Linked DNA regions of Bacillus pumilus. The protein of the gene in region 1 interacts with the protein of each later gene in a pairwise test. Links are inferred from orthologs where the notes say so. Each region holds a gene or a part of one and is shown in the gene's direction. Other genes may lie near its edges.

Region 1 (3,704 bases):
AGACAGTTCGGTCCCTATCCGTCGCGGGCGCAGGAAATTTGAGAGGAGCTGTCCTTAGTACGAGAGGACCGGGATGGACGCACCGCTGGTGTACCAGTTGTTCTGCCAAGGGCATCGCTGGGTAGCTATGTGCGGACGGGATAAGTGCTGAAAGCATCTAAGCATGAAGCCCCCCTCAAGATGAGATTTCCCATTCCGCAAGGAAGTAAGATCCCTGAAAGATGATCAGGTTGATAGGTCTGAGGTGGAAGCGTGGTGACACGTGGAGCTGACAGATACTAATAGATCGAGGACTTAACCTATATTCTAATGTGAAGCTTGAACATTGTTATCTAGTTTTGAGAGAACATTCTCTCCATCAGGTTTGGTGGCGATAGCGAAGAGGTCACACCCGTTCCCATACCGAACACGGAAGTTAAGCTCTTCAGCGCCGATGGTAGTTGGGGGTCTCCCCCTGTGAGAGTAGGACGCCGCCAAGCTTGTTATATTTATATCGTCGCGGGGTGGAGCAGTTCGGTAGCTCGTCGGGCTCATAACCCGAAGGTCGCAGGTTCAAATCCTGCCCCCGCAACCAAATTATTTTATATACCAATGGGTAGTGCTCAGTGAGTGCAACCAAAATGGTCCGGTAGTTCAGTTGGTTAGAATGCCTGCCTGTCACGCAGGAGGTCGCGGGTTCGAGTCCCGTCCGGACCGCCATTTTTATGACTTGTAAACGAAAACGTATAGTTTCGTTTTTTTTTATGTCTTTTTCTTTTTATATGTATCCAAGATATATTGAATTGTTTGTGTTTGGCTACATGTTATGTAAAAAGAAAAGATAGATCACTTCAACCCAGCCTGGTTTTTTCATACCAGGCTTTCTTTATATCATTTTTAATTGAAACTGAAACTCATATTGGCTTACACTAATACTAATTATGTCTGACATCGTGTCTACTCAATCAATTGATTGCATGAAGGGGCTGTCTTTTTATGGATGAATTTGATCTTATTCGCCGAATTACACCAAAAGAAACACATCAGCGTTCTTTGGTTATGGGCATCGGTGATGATGCAAGTGTTTATCAACCTCATTCACATTGTGAAGAGGTCGTTTGTGTTGATACAATGGTGGAGCATGTTCATTTTCGCTTTGATTTTTCCACACCTTTTGAGATTGGCTTTAAAGCACTAGCGGTCAATGTCAGTGATATCGCCGCAATGGGAGGAATCCCAAAGTATTATCTTGTATCAATTGCGATCCCGCCTCATGGTGATGAGACGATCGTTTCAGCTCTTTACGAGGGAATGAGAGCATTGGCTGATACTTATCATATGGATTTGATTGGTGGAGATACGGTTGCCACTCGCAGTGACTTTGTCATTACAGTGACGGTCATTGGCGAGGTACCAAAGGGGAAAGCTTGTTATCGTCACAGTGCTCAGACAGGAGACGTCGTCTTTGTCACAGGTGAGCTTGGTTCATCAGCTGCTGGCTTATCACTTTTAATGAACGAAGTAGCCCCTCCCAAGGCAGTCGACACAGCCTTTTTTCTTGAGCGTCATAAAAAGCCTCAGCCTCACATTGCTGCTGGCCTCATTTGCTCAAGTTTCCCTCGGGTCACTTTGAATGATGTGAGTGATGGAATAGCGAGTGAGCTGAATGAGATAGCCGAAGCGAGTCGTGTGACGATAGAGATAGAAGCAAACAAGCTCCCTGTACATCCAAATTTACCAGTGCTGCGTAAAGACTGGCTGGAATGGGTGTTATTTGGCGGGGAAGACTTTGTATTAACTGGTACAATTTCAGAGGCTGATTGGGATAGCTTTGAAATGCAATGTAGAAAAAAAGACATTCAAGTCAAACGCATTGGACAAGTCAAAGGTGATCAAGCAGCAAGCGTTCTATTAAAAGACAATGAACAGCAAACAATGTTAATGAAAAAAGGATATAATCATTTTAAGAAATGAGGTGACATCCACTGTGAAATTAACGTGGACGACAAAAGGTGCGGATGAGACGAAACGAATTGCCGCTGCATTGGCCAAACTTGTGATGCCAGGCGATGTTTTGACATTAGAAGGAGATTTAGGCGCAGGCAAAACGACTTTTTCAAAAGGTTTTGCAGGAGGCTTAGGGATTACCCGTATCGTCAACAGCCCTACCTTTACGATTATTAAAGAATATACCGATGGCAGACTGCCACTTTATCATATGGATGTGTACCGCATGGAAGATGCGGAAGAAGATATCGGGCTCGAAGAATATTTTGAGGGCGAAGGTGTATGCTTGGTTGAGTGGGCACATCTCATTGGACCTCAATTGCCTTCCTCCTACTTGAAAATAGAAATGCTAAGAACAGAACGTGAAGAAGAACGTCATCTCACGTTTAGTGCAAAAGGGGAACGCTATGAGACCCTTTGTAAGGAGATGAAAGAATTTGACCATACTGGCAATTGATACGTCAAACCATACACTAGGAATTGCCCTTGTCAAAGATTCCACAGTGATTGGCGAGAGCATTACGTATTTAAAAAAGAACCATTCCGTCCGAGCGATGCCGACTGTTGAGGCATTGATGATAGAATGTGGTGTAGCCCCAAGTGAACTAAGTAAAATTGTTGTAGCAAAAGGACCTGGTTCCTACACTGGCGTCCGAATCGGTGTGACCATTGCAAAAACACTCGCATGGACGCTATCTATCCCGATATCGGCTGTTTCGAGTTTAGAAACACTTGCGGCAAATGGTCAATACTTTGATGGATGGATCTCGCCACTATTCGATGCGAGAAGAGGACAAGTTTATACTGGGCTATATACGTTTAAAGAAGGAAAAATCAAAGAGATCAAACCAGACCAAAATATCTTGCTCACGGATTGGCTTCATGAGCTGAAGCAGACAGAAAAGCCTGTCCTATTCCTTGGACAGGATGTGCATCTTCATGAAGAAAGCATTCGCTCCATTTTAGGAGAAACGGCAGTGATAGCGGAGGGAGCTTTTCATAACCCAAGACCTTCAATGCTTGCGTTTTTAGGGACAGATCGTCCTGCTGAAGATGTCCATCAGCTTGTTCCTAACTATATTCGTTTGGCAGAAGCGGAAGTGAAATGGCTTGAAGGACAAAAATAATCTCAACATAACCGAGATTCGAAAAATGACGGTAGCGGACATTCCAGAGGTGTATACGATTGAAGTGCATTCGTTTACTGCACCTTGGAAAAAAGAATCATTTGTCTATGAGATTCTCCATAACCAGTATAGCCATTATTTCCTCATTGAAGAAGATGAGCAGCCTGTTGGCTATTGCGGGGTCTGGATCGTCATGGACGATGCACAAATTACGAACATTGCGATTCTCCCTGAGCATAGAGGAAAGGGTTACGGGGAAGCATTGCTGCGATATGTCATGGAATTTTGTAAAGAAAAAAAGACAGATCATCTTTCTTTAGAGGTGCGGGTTTCGAATACACCTGCACAATCCCTTTATGAAAAGCTTGGTTTCAGACCAGCTTCTATTCGAAAGAATTATTATACGGATAATGGGGAAGATGCATTGGTCATGTGGGTGAATATAAATGAGTGAACAAACAGATCGATTTATATTAGGTATAGAGACAAGCTGTGATGAAACAGCGGCATCTATTGTGAAAAATGGGAAAGAAATTGTAGCGAATATTGTCGCATCGCAAATAGAAAGCCATAAACGATTTGGCGGAGTTG
Region 2 (4,499 bases), 470 kb from region 1 along the record:
TTACAGTCGGAAAAGGAGCCAAGATTGGGGCGGGGTCGGTCGTGTTAAAGGACGTACCCGACCATTCCACCGTTGTCGGTATACCTGGGCGAGTCGTCGTTCAAAATGGTAAGAAAATCAATCGTGATCTCAATCATCAAGATTTGCCAGATCCAATTTCCGATCGTTTCAAAGAATTGGAACGAGAAATGGAAAAGCTAAAAGGTGAGCTGGCTTCATTGAGCAGAAAGGAAGAACAATCATGACAATCAATATTTATAATACATTGACACGTAAGAAGGAAGAATTCGTCCCGCTTGAGCCAGGAAAGGTCAAAATGTATGTGTGCGGACCAACCGTTTATAACTACATTCATATCGGGAATGCAAGGCCTGCTATTGTTTATGACACTGTACGTAAGTATTTAGAATACAGCGGCTATGATGTGAACTTTGTCTCAAACTTTACAGATGTGGATGATAAGCTCATCAAAGCAGCCAATGAACTCGGGGAAGATGTCCCGACGATTGCTGACCGCTTTATTCAAGCCTACTTTGAAGACGTCAGTGCACTAGGCTGCAAAAAAGCTGACCTTCACCCGCGAGTGACGGAAAATATGGATGATATCATTGCATTTATTGCGACATTGATTGAAAAGGGCTACGCCTATGAAGCGGATGGTGACGTGTATTACAGCACACGCTCATTTGAAGGCTACGGAAAGCTTTCTCACCAGTCGATTGATGAACTGAAGACAGGTGCCCGTATTCGTGTAGGTGAGAAGAAACGAGATGCGCTGGACTTTGCTTTATGGAAGGCTGCAAAGGATCAAGAAATCTCATGGGATAGCCCGTGGGGCGAAGGACGACCAGGCTGGCACATCGAATGCTCGGCCATGGTTAAAAAATATTTAGGTGATACAATCGATATTCATGCAGGCGGACAGGATTTAACCTTCCCTCACCATGAAAATGAAATCGCTCAATCTGAGGCTTTGACAGGCAAACCTTTTGCAAAGTATTGGATGCATAACGGATATATTAATATTGAGAATGAAAAAATGTCAAAATCACTAGGCAACTTTGTGCTTGTGCATGACATTGTGAAAGAACAGGATCCTGACGTGCTTCGCTTCTTTATGTTGTCGGTTCACTACCGTCATCCAATTAACTATTCAATGGATTTGCTAGAGAGTACAAAGAGTGCGTTTAACCGGCTTAAAACGTCGTATGCCAATTTACATCATCGCCTCGAGAGCAGCACGAATATCACAGAAGACAATGCTGAATGGCTGGCGAAGGTTGAAGAGCAGCGAGCGACATTTATTTCTGAAATGAATGATGACTTCAATACGGCAAATGCGATCTCTGTTTTATTCGAACTTGCGAAACAGGCGAATTATTATATGGAAAATGATCATACTTCGGAGGAAGTGATCAAGGCATTTATCGGCTTGTTCCAAGAAATCACGTCTGTTCTTGGATTCTCTTTAGAAGAAAAGCATACGCTCGATGAAGAAGTAGAAGCGTTAATTGAAAAACGCAATGAGGCTAGAAGAAATCGTGATTTTGCGCTATCTGATCAAATTCGTGACCAGTTAAAGAGCATGAATATTGTATTGGAGGACACTCCTCAAGGTACTCGCTGGAAAAGAGGAGAATAGGTCATGTTGAATTTTGAAAAGCTGAAAGATGGTAAACAGTTAAACGGACTTGCGCTTGCTTACATGGGTGATGCCATTTTTGAAGTCTATGTGAGGCATCACCTCCTCCAAACGGGGGCGACAAAACCAAATGAGCTGCACAAACGAGCAAGCAAAATTGTTTCAGCTAAATCTCAGGCAGCTATTTTATTTACGCTACAGCAGCAAGGCTTTTTCACTGAAGCAGAAGAAGCGGTGCTGAAAAGAGGAAGAAATGCAAAATCAGGCACAGTGCCTAAAAACACAGACGTTCAAACGTATCGTTATAGTACGGCGTTTGAAGCGCTCATGGGTTATTTATTTATTGAAAAGCAGGACGAGCGCTTAGAAGAGCTGATTAGTCAGGCGATTGAAATCGGAACGTCAGGGAGGAAGACAAATGAGTCAGCAACATGATTATGTGATTGGGAAAAATGCAGTGATTGAAACACTGAAGTCAGATCGGGAGTTATACAAGCTCTGGATGGCAGAAAACACTGTAAAAGGACAAGCCCAGCAGGTCATTGAACTCGCAAAAAAACAAAATATCACCATTCAGTATGTTCCGAGGAAAAAGCTTGATCAAATGGTAACAGGTCAGCACCAGGGAATCGTTGCACAAGTAGCAGCATATGAATATGCAGAATTGGACGATCTATATCAAATCGCTGAACAGCGGAATGAACAGCCATTTTTTCTTATCTTAGATGAAATTGAAGACCCGCATAATTTAGGTTCCATTATGCGTACAGCAGATGCTGTAGGTGCACATGGGATTGTGATTCCGAAAAGGAGAGCGGTCGGCTTAACGACAACCGTTGCCAAAGCATCCACTGGGGCGATTGAACATATTCCTGTTGCCAAAGTCACCAACCTTTCAAGAGCTCTTGATGAGATGAAAGAAAGAGGAATCTGGGTTGCGGGAACAGATGCGTCTGCCAAACAGGATTACAGACAATTTGATGGCACGATGCCGCTTGCTCTCGTGATTGGCAGTGAAGGAAAAGGGATTGGCCGATTGATCAAAGAAAAGTGTGATTTTCTGATTAAGCTGCCTATGGCCGGAAAGGTCACTTCGTTAAACGCGTCAGTTGCCGCTAGTCTATTGATGTATGAAGTGTATCGAAAACGTTATCCGTTAGGAGAATAGAGATGGACATCCTCTTAGTCGATGGATACAACATGATAGGTGCTTGGCCACGGCTGCAGCACTTAAAGGAAAACAGCTTTGAAGAAGCCAGAGACATACTGATTCAAAATTTAGCAGAATATCAAGCATACACAGGGTATCGAGTCATTGTTGTATTCGATGCCCATATGGTCAAAGGAATCGAAAAAAAGCGGATCAATCACCGAGTAGAGGTCATCTTTACGAGAGAGAATGAAACAGCTGATGAGCGGATTGAAAAGCTTGCCCAGGATTTGAATAATATTCGGACGCAGATTCATGTGGCGACCTCAGACTTTACAGAACAATGGGCAATCTTTGGACAAGGAGCTCTTCGAAAGTCGGCTCGAGAGCTTTTAAGAGAGATTGAAGTGATCGAACGAAAGATTGAAACGAGAGTCAAAAAGATTACTTCTGATAAACCAGCATCCAAGATTGAATTGTCAGAAGATGTATTGAAAACGTTTGAAAAATGGCGGCGTGGGAATCTAGAATAGCTTGACGATATTTCAACCATTAATGTATAATATTTCTATCTAGGTGCGGTCGGGGGGATCGAAGTGAATCTAAACAACAGCAAGGATAAATCCATCAGAGAGCAATTTTGCCAGTTGGAAGATGAACAAGTCATTGAAAGGGTTCATGTCGGAGATAGTGATGCGCTAGATTACTTAATAACGAAATACCGCAATTTTGTACGTGCAAAAGCAAGATCTTATTTCTTGATTGGAGCGGATCGAGAGGACATTGTCCAAGAGGGGATGATCGGACTTTATAAGTCTATCCGCGATTTCAGAGAGGACAAGCTTACTTCATTTAAGGCTTTTGCAGAATTATGTATTACCCGCCAAATTATCACCGCAATTAAAACAGCTACTCGCCAAAAACATATCCCGTTAAATTCCTATGTATCATTAGATAAGCCAATATATGATGAAGAATCAGACAGAACATTATTGGACGTCATTTCCGGTGCTAAAGCGCTTAACCCAGAAGATTTAATCATTAGCAAAGAAGAATTTGATGATATCGAAATGAAGATGGGTGAACTACTAAGCGAGCTGGAAAGAAAGGTTCTTGTGCTTTACCTTGATGGCAGATCCTATCAAGAGATTTCTGAAGATTTAAACCGTCATGTGAAATCAATTGATAACGCACTCCAAAGAGTAAAGAGAAAATTAGAGAAATATTTAGAGCTTCGCGAGATTAGTCTCTAATCAAACCTATATTGACAGCTTTTTCGACACTGTGATAAGGTACTAAGGAAATGATGTCGAGAAAATAGGTGTAAATATGAGGAAAAAGATTACTCTAGCCTGTAAAGACTGCGGAAGCCGCAATTATACGACAATGAAAAGTGATGCTTCAGCAGCTGAAAGATTAGAAGTTAAGAAATATTGCAAGACTTGTAATTCACATAAAACACATTTAGAAACGAAGTAAGATTTGCGTTCTTTAATCTGTGGAGGTCTTTTACAATGCGTATTATCAGTTTCTTAAAAAGTGTCGGGAAAGAAATGAAGAAGGTCAGCTGGCCAAAGAAAAACGAAATGATTCGTTACACAATCACTGTTATTTTAACAGTCGTATTCTTTGCAATCTTTTTCTCTTTTCTTGATATAGGAATCTCACAATTAATCGAATTAATTCATTAATACTTGAATAATGGTC

Evidence for each region. Proteins that work in one complex are often made in the same cells at the same time.
Region 2: the proteins of tsaE (region 1) and rlmB interact in binary tests that used the Escherichia coli proteins (3 or more experiments, as listed by UniProt). The link is inferred for Bacillus pumilus from one-to-one orthologs.

The regions. Positions count from the first base shown.
Region 1 is NZ_LT906438.1:591,276-594,979, forward strand. The notes cover bases 838-3,704. They hold tsaE (tRNA (adenosine(37)-N6)-threonylcarbamoyltransferase complex ATPase subunit type 1 TsaE), read left to right. Parts: upstream 838-1,966; coding sequence 1,967-2,443; downstream 2,444-3,704. Other genes in these bases: thiL (thiamine-phosphate kinase), read left to right, coding at 976-1,953; tsaB (tRNA (adenosine(37)-N6)-threonylcarbamoyltransferase complex dimerization subunit type 1 TsaB), read left to right, coding at 2,424-3,113; rimI (ribosomal protein S18-alanine N-acetyltransferase), read left to right, coding at 3,139-3,567; tsaD (tRNA (adenosine(37)-N6)-threonylcarbamoyltransferase complex transferase subunit TsaD), read left to right, coding at 3,560-3,704. UniProt on the Escherichia coli protein: Required for the formation of a threonylcarbamoyl group on adenosine at position 37 (t(6)A37) in tRNAs that read codons beginning with adenine.
Region 2 is NZ_LT906438.1:116,380-120,878, forward strand. What follows is about bases 1,042-3,935. They hold rlmB (23S rRNA (guanosine(2251)-2'-O)-methyltransferase RlmB), read left to right. Parts: upstream 1,042-2,060; coding sequence 2,061-2,810; downstream 2,811-3,935. Other genes in these bases: cysS (cysteine--tRNA ligase), read left to right, coding at 1,042-1,642; CKW02_RS00630 (Mini-ribonuclease 3), read left to right, coding at 1,646-2,077; rae1 (ribosome-dependent mRNA decay endonuclease Rae1/YacP), read left to right, coding at 2,813-3,325; sigH (RNA polymerase sporulation sigma factor SigH), read left to right, coding at 3,389-3,935. In the rest of the region: cysE (serine O-acetyltransferase), read left to right, coding at 1-245; more of cysS, read left to right, coding at 242-1,041; more of sigH, read left to right, coding at 3,936-4,045; rpmG (50S ribosomal protein L33), read left to right, coding at 4,122-4,271; preprotein translocase subunit SecE, read left to right, coding at 4,307-4,483. UniProt on the Escherichia coli protein: Specifically methylates the ribose of guanosine 2251 in 23S rRNA.